2 regions of the Faecalicatena contorta genome follow, and region 1 is predicted to be linked to the other one. Evidence: riboswitches for the same ligand, from Rfam matches in the RefSeq annotation. Region 1 holds a riboswitch; the other holds the start of a gene.
The links. A riboswitch is a leader RNA that binds a small molecule or an ion and turns the genes downstream of it on or off. The one in region 1 is predicted to bind thiamine pyrophosphate.
Positions count from the first base shown of each region.

Region 2: linked by a shared signal. The riboswitch ahead of thiM (hydroxyethylthiazole kinase) and the one ahead of thiS (sulfur carrier protein ThiS) in region 1 are both predicted to bind thiamine pyrophosphate.

Region 1 is NZ_BQNQ01000001.1:4,197,519-4,202,385, forward strand. It holds gene thiH (2-iminoacetate synthase ThiH) at 1-905, opposite strand, end outside; gene MWG26_RS18815 (thiazole synthase) at 915-1,694, opposite strand; gene thiF (thiamine biosynthesis protein ThiF) at 1,743-2,363, opposite strand; gene thiS (sulfur carrier protein ThiS) at 2,371-2,568, opposite strand; TPP riboswitch at 2,819-2,922, opposite strand; gene MWG26_RS18830 (helix-turn-helix domain-containing protein) at 3,020-4,087, opposite strand; gene MWG26_RS18835 (hypothetical protein) at 4,273-4,867, opposite strand, start outside.
Region 2 is NZ_BQNQ01000001.1:3,301,778-3,306,644, forward strand. It holds gene MWG26_RS14865 (HAD family hydrolase) at 1-607, opposite strand, end outside; gene thiE (thiamine phosphate synthase) at 604-1,287, opposite strand; gene thiM (hydroxyethylthiazole kinase) at 1,274-2,095, opposite strand; TPP riboswitch at 2,169-2,277, opposite strand; gene MWG26_RS14880 (DUF6061 family protein) at 3,544-3,780, shown strand; gene MWG26_RS14885 (MATE family efflux transporter) at 3,916-4,867, opposite strand, start outside.

The DNA.
Region 1 (4,867 bases):
TCATTATTTACTATGGGCCGGAGCCGCGGACAGGAAAATGCAATCTCGGCATGCGGGTATTTTCTCTGGAGCAGCCAGGCATGCATGCCGGTGGCAAATGCATCTTTTCGGAAATCGTCCAGGCCCAGCAGGGCGGCAAACCCGACGCCTCTCATCCCCCCTTTCAGCGCCCGTTCCTGGGAATTCAGGCGGTACGGGAATATCCGCTTATGACCGGCAAGATGCAGTGTCTCATATTTATCTGCATGATAGGTCTCCTGAAAAACGGTCACGTAATCGGCGCCGCATTTATGCAGATATGCATACTCATCGGTATTCATGGGGTACACCTCGAGCCCGATTACTCTAAAATATCTGCGTGCGATCCTGCAGGCTTTTCCTATATATTCCACATCTGATTTTGCCCGGCTCTCCCCCGTCAGGATCAATACTTCCTGCAGGCCGCTCTTTGCAACGGCCCTCATTTCCCGATCGATCTCCTCTTCGCTCAGCCTTGCCCGGTTTATCTTGTTATGGCAGTTGAATCCACAGTAGATACAGAAGTTCTCACAGTAGTTTGCAATGTAAACCGGCGTAAACATGTAGATGCCGTTCCCAAAGTGTTTTCTGGTCTCCCTCTGCGCACGCTGCGCCATCTCTTCCAAAAACGGCAGCGCGGCAGGTGACAGCAGGGCCCCAAAGTCTTCCGGAGTACGCATATCCCGCGCAAGGGCCCTGCGCACATCATCTGCAGTATACCTTGTATAATCATAGGCATTCATGGAGGCGATCACCTGTTCCTGGATCCCGGACTCCAGAACCTCCATCCCCGGCAGATAAGTCATATGGTCAATCCGGTTTTTCTTCTGCAGTTCCTTTATCTCTTCATTTAAAATACTTTCATTTACATGATTTGCTGTACTCATTGCCGCCTCCTAATCCTGCAAAAATCCGGTGAGCGGTGAAGAAGCGCTTGCGCCTTTGTCAATGACCCGGGCCATACCGGACAGATACGCGGTACGCCCAGCTTCAATTGCCTTTTTAAATGCCTCCGCCATGGCAGGGATATCACCGGCCGTGGCGATTGCAGTATTGGCCATCACGGCCGCTGCACCCATTTCCATCGCCTCGCATGCCTGGGACGGTTTCCCGATCCCTGCGTCCACAATAACCGGAAGATCGATCTCATCAATCAGGATCTGGATAAAATCCCTGGTGCAGATCCCTTTGTTGGAACCGATCGGGGAGCCCAGAGGCATAATACAGGCAGCTCCAGCATTTGCCATGTCCCTGGCCGCATTTAAATCGGGATACATATAAGGCATAACAACAAAGCCCTCTTTTGCCAGAATTTCCGTGGCCTTGATCGTCTCATAATTGTCAGGCAGCAGATATTTTGAATCGTGAATTACTTCGATCTTTACAAAATCTCCGCATCCCAATTCTCTGGACAGACGCGCAATACGCACAGCCTCCTCCGCATTTCTGGCGCCGGATGTATTCGGGAGCAGCGTCACATTTTCCGGAATATAATCCAGAATGTTTGCCATGCCGCCTTCATTGGCACGGCGGAGTGCCAATGTGATAATCTGGGCGCCGGCCTTCTCTACCGCTGCCTTGATCAGATCCAGCGAATATTTTCCTGAGCCCAGGATAAAACGGGACTCAAATGTATGCCCTCCCAGGACAAATGAATCATTTTTACAATTTTCCATTTCTAAACTCCTCCTATTATTCTTGTTTTATTTGAATAGCTTTTCATGTTATCTCAGTATCAGCTCCGTAATGAGGTTTGCCTCGTGTGCTGCACAAACTGCCACTCTGGGGGCCATTAGCCCATTGCCGTATGATGGTTCTGTTTTTTCGTCCCCGCACAGATAAAAATGTTCTGTTATCTTCCGCGTGTGGATCGCATTGCTTTCTCCATATCCTGCCATACCGGAAGCAGCAATCAAATATTTTTCCGGATACAGCTCCAGTATCCCGTTTGCCAGCATTGCCTTAGCTTCCGGGTCATCGAAGGCTTCACATATCATATCATCCGCCGCAAACAAAGCTGCTATATTTTCTTCTGTCACTTTTATACAGTCTGTGGTAATGTCCAGGTATGGATTGATTTCCGCCAGCTCCTCCTTCAGCGCCTCGGTTTTGTACATTCCGATATGGCGCATAAAGTATTGCTGCCTGTTCAAATTGGTAATGTCTACCCGGTCAAAATCAAGCAGATGCAGGTGCCCTACTCCGATTCTGGCAAGGAAGAAAGCCACATTAGAGCCGAGCCCTCCCAGACCTGCGACCGCCACTTTTGCCTTTGAAAGCCGCTCCTGTATTTCTTTTGTATGGCGCTCTTCCAGCGCACACCTTATCTCTTCCCTGGTCAGCATCTTTCCATCAACCTCCTCCTACAAAACTGACAACCTCCAGAACATCGTGGTCTTCAACCAGTGTCAGGGACAGCATTTTTCTGGGCACAATCTCACCATTGCGCTCTACCGCCACCCGATTAACAGGGAACCCCTGCTGTTCCAATAGATCTGATATTGTGGTATCAGGCTTGAAATCGATTTCTTTGCCATTCACTTTCAGCATATCTTCTCCTCCTTTTTATGCAGTTACTATTCAACAAAGTGTGCATCCCGCTGGGAAGCAAAAAAAGAGTTCATGAAAGAACTACACCCGCGGTGGTGCACCCCTTCATGAACTCCTGTTCACTCTCATCGGTATTGCTTATGTAATTATGCCGCTGCTATACACGGGGACGTGCATAGTAACATTATGTAAACTCCGGAAAGTCGGTATAAGAAAACCCAAAAACGGGAAGCGCCATCGGCACTTCCCGTAAATATCTTACATCAGTCCCTACGTTGGCATTATCCAAATCAGGTATATGGGTCGAAGTTCTCAACTTCCTCTCAGCCTATCTATAAGCTCCCCTGTTTAGTTTACGTGTATAAATATACGCTGTTTCTTTTTATTTGTCAATACTTAAAAATATCCGATATTGGGGGCTGAACTGTAACGTTACTATGCGCGTCCCCTCTCATCGTAATCCATCCCGCAGCGTATTTATTGCTTCCTGAAATCTTCCGTCCTCCCGGATTTCTGCAACTGCCCCATCGGTAAGCAGCCCTTCCAGAATCATCTGTCTCATTTCCTTTGACGCAGCCTCCTGCCCTTCCTTTACTTTGACAGCCGCCGAGAATAAAAGCGGATTTGGCAGCATCACCTGCCCCGTAATAGCATCTACAAAACGCACAATGCTGTCCAGCGCCTTTTCTTTCTCTCCCGCCCGCAGAAAGACCTCAGCAAATATTCCGTCGCTCATTCCTCTTGTACAGCCAAATATTTCTTCCATCTTTCGGTAAACTTCACAGATTTCCAGCCCTTTTTCTGCATCTGGCTGTACCTTCTCGTCCGCCAGAAGCAGCAAGCAATTCTGCATCTGCCCTACAAGGGTGAACAAACGCTTCTGTATCACTTCCACAGCTTTGTCCTTTTCATCCCGCTTCAGATATAACTGCGCCCACAGCATCGTAGTATCCGCAGTATATTCCGGTATTTCCTTCAGAAGCCGTTCTCCCGTTTCCAGTTCCTCCTCTGCCAGCGCCATAGATGCAAGCTGGATGACCGCTTGGTCGCGGTATGCGGGAATCCCGTTTACCCGGATATATTCCAAAAGCTCTTTTCTCTGCTGCTTCCACTGTATTTTCTTTTCTTCTGATGCCAGCGGAAACATCATCTCGAACATGGTCAGCACCGCCGAAGCATTGTATTTCAGCGGTACACTTGCCGGATACTGATGAAGCAGCTTCTGCAGCATCTCCTCCGCCGCCTCCTGCCCCTGTTCTCTGCCGGTTTCAATTACTTTATTAATATGTTCTGCAACCTGCTCATCAGGCAGTGACTCTTCAAACTGCAGTAATGTATCTAAATTGGTGCCCAGCGCTCTTGCCAGGGGGCACAGTAATGTGATATCCGGGCAGGAACTTTCTGTCTCCCACTTACTGACTGCAGGCCCCGAAATCCCCAGTGCCGAGGCCAGCTGCTCCTGCGTCATACCTTTTGCTTTGCGGAGGGCGGCTATATGCGCTCCCAGATTTTCTTTCATAAGCAAGATCTCCTTTTCTGATATTTGTCCGGCCTGACAACTTTAGTATAGCCTCTCATGTACCGTCATACAAGAGAGGCTTCGTTAACGAAAGCTCTAAAATTATTAACCATGATTCAAGTCTTTATAAACTACAGAAAGAAATCATCTCCACTCAATCCGTATATGCGCGGCCGCCATTGCATTTACCGGTACATATAATGGATTAAATCCTTGGTCACAGCAGATTCCCGCCAGTAAACTCCTGTCCTGTTTCCGGCTTCCAGAATCCTTTTCAGCACCTCTTCTTCTACTCCATTTTTTATCAGAAGCCCCGCTGCCGGAGTATCGCTCCTGTTCTGCAGCAGCAGCTGAAAATAGCGGTATGCCCCCCACAATGATACATGGGAAAAATCCTGCCCGCTTTCCCGGAAGATCAAGTATGGAAATGATCTAGGTATCCACATACCACACAGGTCGCAGTAATTGTCCCCCCGTTGATATCTTGTCAATCGCGGATAACGGAAATAATCGTGATATATTCCAAAAACTTTTGCATATCCCAAAAGAAAGTTTTCCAGTTCCCTTGCTGTTACCCCGAAGATCTGCCTCTCAATCGCATCCACCGTTTCTTCCGCCATCTCACCCTGTTGAAATATTCCATACCAGGTATCCGCGCCAGTGGGATACTTTACATGAATAGGCAGACGTTTAAACTTTTCATCGCCGTTATATATCTCATCAATAAAGTCATCCAGAATAATAGCCCCCTGGTCAAGCCTGAAAAAGCCGTTAATCTTG
Region 2 (4,867 bases), 900 kb from region 1:
CGGCTGTTTCTCTAATTTCCTTCTCCTGTCCGGCACTGTATCTGTCGTAGACGGCAGCAGTTTGAAAGCCTGCTTTTCCTGCCGTCTTCAGGGCATGCAGAACATCTTCGAAAACCAGGATATCTACTGGGGCTGCCTGCAGCCTTCGTGCCGCTTCCAGGAAAATATCCGGCTTTGTCTTATCTGTATGCATCTCCGAACAGGTCAGGATCTCCTGAAAATAGGACAGAATTCCATGTCTTGTGAACGCTGCTTCTACATTCACGCGGTCACTGGACGTCACAACAATCATAGGAATCTTCTGCCTTTTCAGTTCTTCCAGGCATTCCGGCACGCCTTCTTTGAGAGGGGCTTCGCAGCTGTAGAACCCGTACAGCATTTTATTGATCCCCTCCATGGCCTGCCGGATATCCAGCTGCAGTCCATAGTGTTCAATCAGATATTGTGTTCCCTGCCTTGTACTCATCGTGTTCAGGATTCTGCTCAGTCCCGGCTCTGGTTTCACACCCATGGATTCCAGATATCTCTCGCTGAGATTCTCCCAGATTTCCATGGAGTCCAGAAGTGTTCCGTCTACATCAAATACTGCCCCCTGTATCCGCCTCATCTTTTCTCCTGAAGCCCGGATACAGCTGCGTCCTCAGAAGGCACCTTTACCATCGCTTCCGTTAATGTCTTCAGTTCCCGCGCCGCTTCTTTAATATCCTGCTGTGCAAAGAGTGCGCTGATGACTGCAATCCCGCAGATACCGCTGCCGGCAAGTTCCATGACATTGCCCGCGCCGATGCCGCCGATTGCGATAACCGGAATATCCACTGCTCCGCAGATCGCCTTGACCGTTTCCATATCCACTTCTATCGCGTCCGCCTTAGAGCCGGTAGGAAAGACAGCCCCTACCCCCAGGTAATCGGCCCCGTGTTTCTGTGCCAGAAGGGCCTGCTCTACCGTCTGGGCGGATACGCCGATGATCTTATCTTCTCCCAGCCTCCTGCGCACATCTCCAGCTTCCATATCGCTCTGGCCTACATGCACACCGTCCGCATCCACGGCCAGTGCAATCTCAACACTGTCGTTGATGACAAAAGGAACCTGATACTTTTTACAGAGCACTTTAATCTCTCTGGCTTCCTCCAGAAAAGCCTCCGTCTCCAGATCCTTCTCCCTCAGCTGGATAAAAGTAGCGCCGCCTTCCAGAGCATCCTGCACCTGCTGGTACAGTGTGGACTCTCCCAGCCAGCTTCTGTCTGTTACCGCATATAAGAGCAGCTCTTCCTTACCGCACTTCATAGTTTGCACCTCTTTCCAGTTCTTCACCCGTCATGTTATAAATAGCATCTATAATGCGGTTCCTGTAGGTTGCATTTCCATCCCCGTCCTGCATTCGTGCAAATCCGGTCTCTCCCGCAAGCCCCATAGCGCAGACTGCAGCCGCAGCCGCTTCCAGCTTATGATCCGGATTCGCCGTAATAAAGGCGGTCATCATACCGGAAAGCTGGCACCCTGTTCCCGTAATCCTGCCCATCTCGGGACGCCCGTTGCGGATCACATAACAGGTTTCTCCGTCACTGACCAAATCAATTGCCCCGGTCACAGCTGCAATACTGCCGCAGCTTTTTGAAAAGGCTTTTACGAAGGCTGCCGCCTGCTCCAGGTTCTCCTCCGTCACTGCATCCGCCACATCTGCATCCACTCCCTTTGTCGTACCGCTCCCCTGGGCCAGTGTCTTGATCTCCGAAATATTTCCCCGGATTACATCGAATTTTATCTTTGCCATCAATTCCTTCGCCGTGCCGGTCCTAAGACTGCTGGCCCCTGCGCCCACGGGATCCAGAAGCACGGTGTGCCCCAGCTCATTGGCCTTCTCACCCGCCAGGATCATACTGCGGATGCTCCGCTGGTTCAGTGTCCCGATGTTGATATTGAGTCCCCCGCAGATCGATGTGATATCCACCACATCCTCCGGCTCATCCGACATAATCGGGCTGCCGCCGCATGCGAGCAGGATGTTCGCCACATCGTTTACTGTCACATAATTGGTAATATTATGCACCAGCGGTGACTTTTCCCTAACTTTGTCAAAACATTCTCTCATCATGGTACCTACCTCCTGTGTATCGTTATTTTGAATGTAAAAATGCGGATACACCAAAATAAGGCATATCCGCATAAAATGCAGTTCAATGTATCCCTACGTTGGCATTATCCAAATCAGGTTATGGGTCTAAGCAATACAGCTTACTCTCAGCCTGCTTCATGCAAGCTCCCCTTTCCAGGTTTTACAGTAATCATTATACTCTATTCTCAAAGAATTTCAACTATAACTTTTATAAAATCGGGATTTAGTCGGCAAGCTTTAGACTTGTCGACGGACGGGGACGCTTCATGACAGGGAGGCCGGGAAGGCACTGGGGCTGTATATGCCGTTGCGATATGCACCCGTGCTGCTAAGTGATTCTAGAACACCCGATGCCGGATAGGCGGGTACGCTGAACACATCACGGGAAATCTGATGATTTCCCGCGCTGGGTTCAGCAAAAACTTGATTTGGAGATCAAGTTTTTCCCCGCCTATCTGGCATCGGCTGTTCAAGAATCACTAAGCGCACTCCAGCATATCGCAACGGCATATACAGCCCCAGCGCCTCCCCGGCCTCCCTGTCATAAAGCTGGCTCATCCAATCGACAGGAAAGCTCGCCAACCGGGTGGGATCCCGGACCAGGGCAGCGGATGTGGATTGGCTATGCGTATCTTTTCATCTTCAAGATGTGTATTGAATTATTTTGATACTGGAACCGTAACCCATTGCTTATGTACACCTACTGGGGGCATAAAAGTCCCGCCAATTCAATACCATACGCTGCCCCCGCTTGAGGCCTCTCCTTAGAAACGAGCTTTTTTCTGCCGGTTGGATGCGCCAGCTCCATGAAGGGATAGCTGAAAGCCTCCCGGAGAACATCCATGTCCTTTCAAAAACGCGGCCGCGGACCTAAGAAATTCTTGGTGGGAAACAGCCCGGAAAATGGAGAGATTTTTGGATTCCGAATCCAAAAATCAGCTGACCCAGCGCGAGAAATCATCGGATTTCTCGTGATGTGTCAGTGGTGCTCCATTTTCCGGGCTGTTTCCCACCAAGAATTTCTTAGGTCCGCGGCCGCGTTTTTGAAAGGACATGGATGTTCTCCGGGAGGTTTTCGGCTATCCCTTTATGGAGCGCCCCCATCCGCGCCGAGACTAAAGCTCGTCGCTAAATCCCGATTGAGATTTCACCTGTTTTAAGAAATTTAATAACTGTTATATTTTATTATTAAATTCTTCGCAACCCCTTGAAAACACTGGATTTGTCGCAGGTGAGCTTTCCCTTATTATTTCCCTTGTGTTATATCGTCCCATCAGTGTTTATGCACTCTGATAAGGGCAAATACAAGGGCAAGAAAAATCTATAAAACAGTATAACACAAAATAAAACTGACATGGTGAACTGATTGAAATGCTTCTTAATTTTTGCTACTACTGATTGATTAAATGATAAGGAGATGGGATACGATGAGAACAATATTTGCAGAATACAATCCACAGTGCAACAGCATTGATGTATATACTAATACGGGCTATATACTCCGTATTGATTGTTGGGAAGCAGAAAAAAATTTAAGAACCACACCTGGATCTGATTGTGCTTTGACATCGCTTGCAATCGATGAGCCATTAGAATATGCAAGGTTATATCTTGATGGGAATTTACAGATGTGGGTAGATGCTGAATATTCATTAGAGTTATGATTATTCCAATCAAAATCTACTAGAATTTATTAAAAATTAGCTTCATAATTTTAAAAGGACAGCCCTATTGTGCTATGAGGCTGTCCTTAAAAATACAATAGATAAACCTAGATTATTCTTGCTACTATCTGATTGTTAAATTTTCTGTATTCCATATTGCAAATCTCCCTTTTCGCAATATTTTATTAGTATGAATGCCAGAATCGCTGAAAAAACACGTGCCAATACCGTACTCCACCATATCATAATCTGTCCACCAAATAAAGGTGGTAAAACAAGCATAAATATCAGCATCAATACTGGTTCAATGAATGTAAGAATGTATGACAATCCACTTTTTTCAGTAGCATAAAATCCAGCTGTCGCTATTCTGGTAATCGCAACAAATGGTAATGACACTAAAAATATAGGTACAATTTTAGAAATCTCAATACTTACTTCATAAGAAGCTCCGAAAACCCCTCCAATATTTGCTCTGTTTACATACATGATAATTCCACCACAAACAGCAAGAATTATTGCAAAAATGTATGCCATTCTCTGAACTCCTCTCAGGCTTTCTTGATCCTTCTCACCATAAAAACGGCTCATTAAAGGTTGACTTCCATCACCTACGCCCTGCAATATGAGATATATGATACAGATAATATAGGATACACATGCATAAGTTGCAATAGCTTTTTCTCCCCCATAAGAAGCGGAGAATCGGTTTATAAACACCAATGAAATATTAGGAGTCAATGCTAGCCCAAATGGTGCAAGACCTACTCTGAATATAGCGCCACACATTTCTTTTACATTTTTTAAGGATACATACACATAAAACTTTTTATTATATAATGCGTATATGATTGCAATTGCTGCAGTCACACCCTGTCCGGCTATTGTAGCTGTGGCTGCACCTTTCATGCCCATTTCATATATCCATACAAAGATAAAATCCAGAACAATATTGGTTATGAATCCACCAACCATCGCAAACATTGACCAGAAAGAGTTTCCATAATTTCTAATGAATGGCATCATTCCAGTTCCAAGAATCTGCAATATTGCTCCAAGTGCTATAATTTTGATATAATCTGTCGCA